2 regions of the Exiguobacterium sp. s80 genome follow, and region 1 is predicted to be linked to the other one. Evidence: riboswitches for the same ligand, from Rfam matches in the RefSeq annotation. Region 1 holds a riboswitch; the other holds the start of a gene.
What was found. Region 1 has a riboswitch for FMN ahead of KNP94_RS08390 (ECF transporter S component). Riboswitches for the same ligand answer to the same signal wherever they lie in the genome.
Positions count from the first base shown of each region.

Region 2: linked by a shared signal. The riboswitch ahead of ribD (bifunctional diaminohydroxyphosphoribosylaminopyrimidine deaminase/5-amino-6-(5-phosphoribosylamino)uracil reductase RibD) and the one ahead of KNP94_RS08390 (ECF transporter S component) in region 1 are both predicted to bind FMN.

Region 1 covers NZ_JACSMP010000003.1:99,494-103,915, forward strand. The annotation lists gene KNP94_RS08370 (GNAT family N-acetyltransferase) at 1-36, opposite strand, end outside; gene KNP94_RS08375 (GNAT family N-acetyltransferase) at 95-604, opposite strand; gene KNP94_RS08380 (NAD-dependent epimerase/dehydratase family protein) at 601-1,467, opposite strand; gene KNP94_RS08385 (HesB/IscA family protein) at 1,592-1,942, opposite strand; FMN riboswitch at 2,059-2,198, shown strand; gene KNP94_RS08390 (ECF transporter S component) at 2,356-2,922, shown strand; gene KNP94_RS08395 (YuzB family protein) at 2,983-3,216, opposite strand; gene KNP94_RS08400 (NAD(P)/FAD-dependent oxidoreductase) at 3,309-4,361, shown strand.
Region 2 covers NZ_JACSMP010000009.1:60,747-65,168, forward strand. The annotation lists gene ribE (riboflavin synthase) at 1-601, opposite strand, end outside; gene ribD (bifunctional diaminohydroxyphosphoribosylaminopyrimidine deaminase/5-amino-6-(5-phosphoribosylamino)uracil reductase RibD) at 586-1,632, opposite strand; FMN riboswitch at 1,791-1,935, opposite strand; SAM riboswitch class I at 2,088-2,192, opposite strand; SAM riboswitch class I at 2,408-2,510, shown strand; gene KNP94_RS13625 (alpha/beta hydrolase) at 2,571-3,329, shown strand; gene KNP94_RS13630 (thymidine kinase) at 3,513-4,130, opposite strand; gene KNP94_RS13635 (DedA family protein) at 4,313-4,422, shown strand, end outside.

The DNA.
Region 1 (4,422 bases):
TTCAGCGTCGTCTACTGTCGCTTGGCGTATCTGCATAACTATCCTCCCTCAAATTAAAAATCATCCTAATCAGAGTAGGATGATTAGAATGATGTTAAGACAGCGGGACATTGAATCGTCGTACACGTGACCCGTCTTCTTTCATAAATGACTCCAGTTCTTCTCCGCCGTTCGCTTCGATGACACGTCCTGACGCGATGTTGTCTGCACTGCACGTAATCAAGACCGATTCTAGTCCACGTTCTTTTGCGACTTCAAGTGCTTGACGCAGACCTTCTGTCGCGTAACCGCGCTTCCGGGCGCTCGGCCGAATCCCGTATCCGATATGACCCCCGATTTGTTTTAAACCATCGCTTAAGTCATGACGGAAGTTCACAGCACCGACGATTTGTTTCCCGTCGTAAAACCAATACGTCGAGTGCGTCACCCAGTTCTCCGGAGCCGTCAATGCCTCTTGTTCCTGCTCTTCTAAAAAGTCAGCGAGGGGTAAAAACGTTTTGCTGACGACACTCGGGACAATCGGTTCCCTGGATTGTTCCCATTCTGCCAAAAAGTCTAAATACTCCGCTTCGAGATGGACGGACGGTTTTACTAACGTAATCATTTGTGATTTCGTACCTCCTCTTCAATGAGTCGATCGAGCCACTCGTCGACGTGTTGGAATAAATAGCCGGCTTTTTTCGCTGCTGACGTATCCATGTAGAAATCACGTTCCGGCGCCAGTGGTGATTCATCGTCGCCCGTCGTCGCGAACGTTGATTCCGTTCCTGCGACACGGTCAATCTTATCCATCAAATCTTGAATCGATAACACCCCGTCACTCGCTGCATTGATTGGTCCTGTCATCGTCGAACGACCACACCATTCAAGGAACGAGGCCGCTTCATAGCTTGAGATATATCCCATCTTCGCATAGAGGTTTTCAGCCACCACAGGAGTCCCTGCGAGCGCACGTTTCACATGGAAGACGAGACGTTCCGTGTAATCATCCGGTCCTAAGACGACCGGGAAGCGAACGGCGATAACAGGAAATGTCGCCCGTTGAAAGAAATAACTTTCTGCTTGGCGCTTTCCTTCCCCGTAATCATGTTCCTGTTCCAAGTCATATTTCCCGGGAAACGGATTGAAATCCCGCTCTGAAAGATTTGCTCCTCCCCCGTCATAGACGGACATCGTCGACGTTAAGATGTAGCGTCCGACCTTTCCTTCGAATGCATCGACGGCAAGTTTTGCTTGATATGGATTAAAACAAATATTGTCGTAGATGATATCCCAGTTTTGACTCCCTAAATCTTTCATCGTACTGCTTGACGTCCGGTCCCCTTTAAAGAATGTCAAGCCCTTCGCGACAGGTGGCGTATGTTCCCCCCGTGTGACGAGCGTCACATCATCGCCGGCGTCAGCGAGTCGTAATGCCAGGCGTCTTCCAAAATAACGTGTCCCACCAAAAATCAACACTTTTCGCATCGATAGTCCTCCTTAATGATGACGTACTCATTCCGTTGCCCTACTGTCTTCTCTACCCGATTCTTAAAATCCTGTATCGCACGAAAAAACAAAAAAACGCGGACTCTGAGGTCCACGTTGTGAGTTAGCAACCACCGGGTGTCCCGGCGTTCGTCGCTGTTCTAAATGATGTCCCGCAGCCGCATGTCGCGATTGCATTCGGATTCGTGATTGTGAATCCGCCACCAAGCATCGATTGTTTATAGTCAATTTCTAATCCTTTGACGACCGGATAGTCTTTTTCATTGACGATGACATTGACACCATGTTGCTCAAATGTCAGGTCCGTCTCCTTTTGGCTATCGAAACCCATTCCGTAGGAGAGACCACTGCATCCGCCACCTTGAACGAGCATGCGGAGATTTCTTTCATCGTCCGGCGCTTGTTGCATCATCTCTTTGACTTGAAGAGCAGCTGCTTCTGTTAATTGGATCATGTAATCACCTTCCCTTTTTCTATAGTATACGCAACTTTACGTAGATTCGAAACCTAGTTGCTTGAAACTATCTTGAATTCGTTGTATAAATGAATTGTATCAAAAAAATTAAATCGTTCCATCTTCAGGGCAGGGTGAAATTCCCGACCGGCGGTAAACAGACATTTGTCTGAAGCCCGCGAGCGAATAGGGCGCTATTTGCTGATTCTGTGTGACTCAGGAGCCGACAGTATAGTCTGGATGGGAGAAGATGGCGGCATGTATATAGACTTATTCCGATTTTGCACATTTCGGATAGGCTTATTTTATTGCGGACTTCTCCCCTGTTGAATCTTATTCAACGGGGGTTTATTTTGGACGCAGTCATGCCAATACTTCATCGAGAGGAACGAAAAAAAGGAGATTTTACTCGTATGAAACGCACTCAAAAAATGGTCACACTCTCAATGTTAGGTTCAATTTCATTTGTTCTTATGTTACTCAACTTCCCACTACCCTTTTTACCGAACTATTTAAAAATCGACTTCAGTGATGTCCCGGCGTTGATTGCTGCTATCATGTTCTCACCGGTAGCGGGTGTAATCGTCGAAGCATTGAAGAACGTTCTCTATTATATTTTCCGCGGAAGCGGTGTTCCGGTCGGCGAACTTGCAAACTTTGCAGCGGGTGTTGCTTTCATTCTTCCTGTCAGCTGGTTCTACCATAAAAAGAAATCAACGCAAGGTCTTGCAACCGGCTTAGTCGCAGGAACCATTACCATGGCACTTGGACTTGCGATTCTCAACTATGTGTTGATCCTCCCGGCATATGCTTGGTTCTTCGGGATGGACTACATGCTTGATCCGGCTGTCAAATGGACAACGATCATCGCTGGTATCTTGCCGTTCAACATCATCAAGGCCCTCTTCATCTCAGCACTCTTCATTCCGCTGTTCTTAAAATTAAAACCTTGGATCAACCGTCGTCAACAAGCTGCATAAGTCCTAGGCGCGCCCGCCGACCGACAAAATCCCCCACTTCATTTGAGGTGGGGGATTTTTTTAGAGTTCATTTTCTTCGATTTTAGCGTAGATGTTTTCTAACAGTTCTTCCGGTGTCTCTCCGATGACGGTCTGGCCGTCAACAAGACAAAAATGATCAAGCGAGCAGATGCCGCAGTAGCCAAGACAACCATACTCGACGACATCGACATTCGGGTCGCGTTCGAGTTGTGACATGACGACTTGGGTCCCTGCCGCTAAGTTACTGATACAAAATTCAATAATGGGATTCACTTTTTTTCCTCCTTTAAGCAGGAATTTACCTTCCTCTTGTCGTATTATACAAGGTCAGACTGATTTAGGGGAACTAAGGGGGATTTTAAGTTATGAAGCAACTAGTCGTTTTAGGTGGCGGATATGGCGGAATGCGAATTTGTGAACGCTTCAAGGATGAAGAGGTCGCCGTGACGCTTGTCGATCGATTGCCGTATCACGCACTAAAGACCGAGTATTACGCTCTTGCAGCAGGTACATTATCCGATCGTGATGTCCGGATTGAATTTCCGGAGGGGAAACATCTCACATATAAATATGGGCATGTCGTTAACATCTCGCCAGAGACGAATTCTGTGTTCTTGCAAGACGGGACAGAACTTTTTTATGACGATCTCATCATCGCATTAGGTTGCGAAGATAAATACCATAACATACCGGGTGCTCAAGAGTTTACTTATAGCATTCAGACACTCGAAGAGTCACGCAAAACGCATCAAGCGATTTGTGGACTGTCGCCCGGCGCGACGGTCTCGATTGTCGGTGCCGGTCTCTCGGGTGTTGAACTGGCAAGTGAACTCCACGAAAGTCGCAAGGACTTGAAGATTCGTTTATTCGATCGTGGTCCATCTGTCCTATCGTTCTTATCTGATAAAGTATCCTCTTACGTTCAGGAATGGTTCGAGGAGCATGACGTCGATGTCATCAACAATTCGAACGTCACCCTCGTCACAGCAGATGATGTCCGCAACGGTGAGGACGTCTATCCGACGAACTTAACGATTTGGACAGCCGGAACGCAACCCGTCAAAGTTGTCCGTGACCTTGGATTTGAAGCAGATAGCGGCGGACGGATTAAACTAGCGGAGCATCATCACGTTCCGGAATACGATAACTTGTTCGTCATCGGTGATTGCGCGAGCCTCCCGTACGCACCAAGCGGACAGCTCGCAGAGCATCAAGCGGATCAAGTCGTTGATGTCCTTGAAGCGAAATGGGCCGGAAAAAAACTTCCGAAATTACCGGAAATCAAATTACGCGGCATGCTCGGGTCACTTGGGAAATCAGACGGATTCGGAATCGTCATGGGCAAACAGGCCCTGACGGGAAAAGTGCCACGCCTCCTAAAATCAGGTGTCTTATGGAAACATAAAAAGATTAAATAAACGCAAAATCCCCAAAGTCCGCTTAGGTACTTTGGGGATTTTAGGCTGTATACACCACTTA
Region 2 (4,422 bases), on a different contig from region 1:
ACCAGTCCGTTTTCGCATCCTTCTGCGTAAAGTGATAGAGATGTTTCGCCATCAAGTCACATTCGATATTGACGAGGGCACCCGTCTGCAAGCGATCGAACGTCGTGACTTGGCGTGAATGGGGAATCAATGAAATCGTCACCGCGTCGTTTCCGACATGTTGCAGTGTCAGGCTCGTCCCATTAATCGCAATCGATCCTTTCGGAATACAGTACTTGCTCCAGTCGCCTGCCTCAAAACGGTATTCCATCGCTTCACCGTCCGGTCGCCGGCTGAGAAACCGAGCCGTCCCGTCGATATGCCCGCTGACGAAGTGACCACCGAACCGTCCATTCGCCGGCATCGCGCGTTCGAGTTGAACGGCTGCTCCGACCCGTAACGTCTGAAGCGACGTCGCTCGGATCGTCTCATGGACCGCATCGGCCGTGAATCCGCTCTTCGTCATCGCCGTCACCGTCAAACAAATGCCATCAACGGCAATGCTGTCGCCAATCTTTGTTCCGTCAAGCACTGCTGTCGCTTCAATCTCGAGCGCCAGCCCGTTCGGACGGGGGACTTTCCGTTTTATTGTGCCAAGTTCTTCAATCAATCCGGTAAACATGTCATCCTCTCCTTTCGTACATACTGGAGATGGACGTCCTGTCCGATTTGGTTCATTTTCACTAAATCAAAACGGTCTTCGATGTCCTGTTCCGTCGTCAGAGACTTTGTCCCACTGAAGAGGGACGGTGCCTGATAGAGTTCGATCGTATCCACGAGATCCGCTTCTAAAAATGCGGATTGAATCGTGGGACCGCCTTCAATCAACAGACTGCGAATACCTTGTTCATATAAAAGTTCGAGGATTTGGTCCGGTGTCGCATACGTCCCGACGAAAACCGTCACGTTCTCGCGCTCTGTCGTACGCGGCTGTTCCGTCAGCCAGTACGTCGGATTCAAGCCATCGTTTAAGACTTGGAATGTTTCAGTCAGGCGCCCGCGCCGATCGACAATGACACGGACCGGTTCGATGCCGGTCGAACTGCGCAACGTCAGTGCCGGATCATCGATGATCACCGTGTCGCTTCCGACGAGAATCGCATCGTGCGTCCCGCGTAACTGACGTCCGTCTGCGCGCGCCACTTCTGAAGTGATAAAGCGTTGTTCACCCGTCGCGACCGTCCCGTTCATCGTTTGTGCGACTTTCACTGTGACGCGTGGCCGTTTTCGTTCGATCGCCGTCCAAAATGGTTCATACAGTGCCACTGCCTCGTCTTTTAATAAACCGACTTCGACGTCAAGTCCCGCTTCCCGGAGACGTGTGATGCCGCTTCCTGCGACGAGCGCGTGCCGGTCCTCTGTCGCGACAAAGACGCCGGCAATCCCGGCTTTTAGAATCGCTTCCGTACACGGCGGTGTTTTACCGTGATGATTGCACGGTTCGAGTGTCACGTAGAGATCGGCTCCGCGTGCTGCTTCACCTGCCATGAGGAGCGCTTCGACTTCGGCATGGGGTCCTCCCGCATAACGGTGGGCCCCAAAACCAACAATCCGCCCCTGTTTGACGATGACGCAGCCGACACTCGGATTCGGGCTCGTTTGACCGTTTAACATGTGTGCTAGTTGCATCGCATAACTCATGAATGTTTCCATTTTTTCCGCTCCTTTCAATAAAAAAGACGCCTCCTGTAAAAGGGGCGTCGTGATTGAAGGATTGACGAAATAAGCGTCTCGCGTTTCTGTTTTTACACATACAGAAACAGACCTTTCCCTGAAAACATTTTTTCAGAAAATGGCAGCAAGCGCATTGTTTCGTCCTTCTCCCATCCGGACTTTACCGTCGGCCCTGGAGTCTCACCAAGTCAGCCACAGTGCGTACACTGCAGGTCGCGGGCTCATCGATTTATCAATCGCATCACCGCCGGTTGGGATTTTCACCCTACCCCGAAGAACTGGTTATTGAGTTATACAGCTCAAGACTAGCACAGGTCATTCTAAAATACAAAATGAATTGTATTTCATTCTCTTTTTTTAGGAAAACATCAAAAAAAGGACCCTTCTCTTAAAAGAAAAGGATCCTTCCATCTGCACTAAGGCAGAATCCGCTCCGCTCATCTTTCAGACAAACGTCTGACGGAATTGGCACAGTACGACGTAAGAAGTCTGTTGCCGAGGTTTCGTAGGGCCAGTCCCTCCACCTCTCTCGATAAGTGCTACGGTATGAAGTTCATATGTGTGATGTTTCAAGTCGTTCTTATGTCGTGAATCTAATGCTTACACTACGGGGATTCCTTTCTCAAGTCAACCATATTTTCAAAATTAAACCAAATTACCCAGTTTATCAATTTCGACTTCTTTTTGACGTCTTGACAACGTATTTCAATCAATGCTATCCTCTTCACAATGATTATTCCGACAATTCCTATACGATATATCAAGAGTGGGCGAGAGATCTGGCTCTACGAACCCACGGCAACCTGCAACATGCAAGGTGCTCCGACCAGCAAAGCCGATGCTTTGGATGATACTTACGAGAATCTCGTAGTGCGCCTAAAGCACTACGAGTTTTTTAATAGAAGGAGGAACCCTTTATGAATTCATCATCACCCGTCCTGTTTGGCGCAGAAGCTTTTTTGATTGAACGAGGTCCAATCGGTATTTTACTGTCTCACGGTTTTAACGCAACCCCTCAAAGCGTCCGTACTGTCGGAGAGCAGTTTGCCGCCCGAGGGTTTACTGTGTATGCCCCGCGTCTCGACGGACACGGGACGAGCATCCGTGATTTCGAAGCGTCGACTGCCGAAGATTGGAAACAAAGCCTCCGCCAAGGGTTCGACGTCTTAACCAATCATTGTTCGTCCATTTTCATCGCCGGACAATCGATGGGTGCAACACTTGCCCTTGCACTCGTCGCGGAAGGATTACCTGCTGACGGATTGATTACGATCAATGCAGCGTTAGCGATTCCTGCCTATGAAGCATTATCTTTTGAAGACTGTCCACGCTACTTAAAAGAAAGTACCCCAGACATTAAACGTGAAGCGTTTGAAATCATCTATGACCAGGTCCCTGTCGTCTGCGCATCGGAACTTTTGACCTTGATTGACCAGACACGTCCACTCTTACCAGCCATCGAGATTCCAACACTTATTTTATATTCTGCCGAAGACCATGTCGTCCCGCCTGAAAGTTCGGATTACCTTTATCAAGTCATCGGTTCGACGGACAAACGGAGCTATTGCCTGCTTGACTCCTATCATGTCGCGACCCTCGATTATGATCAAGAAACGATTGTCCGCGAGGCAACACACTTTGTACACCAATATAGTCGTTTGACCCACACCGGTTGATGTCTTTCCTGCGCGAAAGCAAGGGATGAAGACTGTTTCGATGCGTGTTTCAAGCATCGACTAAGCCGTCCAGAACAATATGAATGCGCAAAAAAAATGACCGATGCCCCCTTGAAACGATGGGAGTATCGGCCATTTGATTGATGTGGTCCTGACTGATGAATCAGTCCTTCGTTTACTTCATCAGTTCTGTTGCTGTTTCTTCCATTGTTGCAGGGCTTGCGATTTCCCCGGCACTTCATGGCAGTGGCGGCAACGCGGCTCATACGACTCTGACGCGCCGACTAAAATGATTGGATCATTGTAGTTGGCAGGTCGACCGTCGATTAAACGTTGCGTCCGCGATGCCGGGTCACCGCACGACAGGCAGATCGCCTGCAGTTTCGTGACGAACTCTGCCCGTGCGAGAAGTTCCGGCATCTTACCGAATGGTTCCGCCCGGAAGTCTTGATCGAGTCCGGCACAGATGACACGTTTTCCGTCCTGCGCGAGGGCCTCGATGACATCGACGATTTCATCATCAAAGAACTGAACTTCGTCAATCGCGACCACTTGTGTCTCTTGTGCGACTGCCGCGTACACGTCACGGCTCGTCGCCATCGGTACCGCGATGACAGAGTTGCCGACGTGCGAGACGACATGTTCTTCATGATAACGGTCGTCGATTGCCGGTTTAAACACTTGGACCGGCAACTTCCCGTACTGAGCCCGGCGAACGCGTCGAATCAATTCTTCCGACTTACCAGAGAACATACTTCCGCAAATCACTTCAATCCAACCATACTGATTTATTACATGCATCATTGCAGACACCGTCCTCTAAAATTAGTCACTTTAACGAGTATAGCCCGAATCGAATATAAGGAAAAGAGTTGACTTCTCGAAATCAAAAATCCATCCGTTCATTCCCATGATTCCCCACCTTGTCGTTTTAACCAGTCCTCATTTCCTGTACACTATAGAAGAAGAATTTATGAAGGAAGGTGTTCCCGATCCATCACATATTACATGAAGTGCTTCATCAATATGGTTCATTCGGACTTGCGATCCTTCTAGCCGGGGGGATCATCGGGCTTCCTGTTCCGGATGAAAC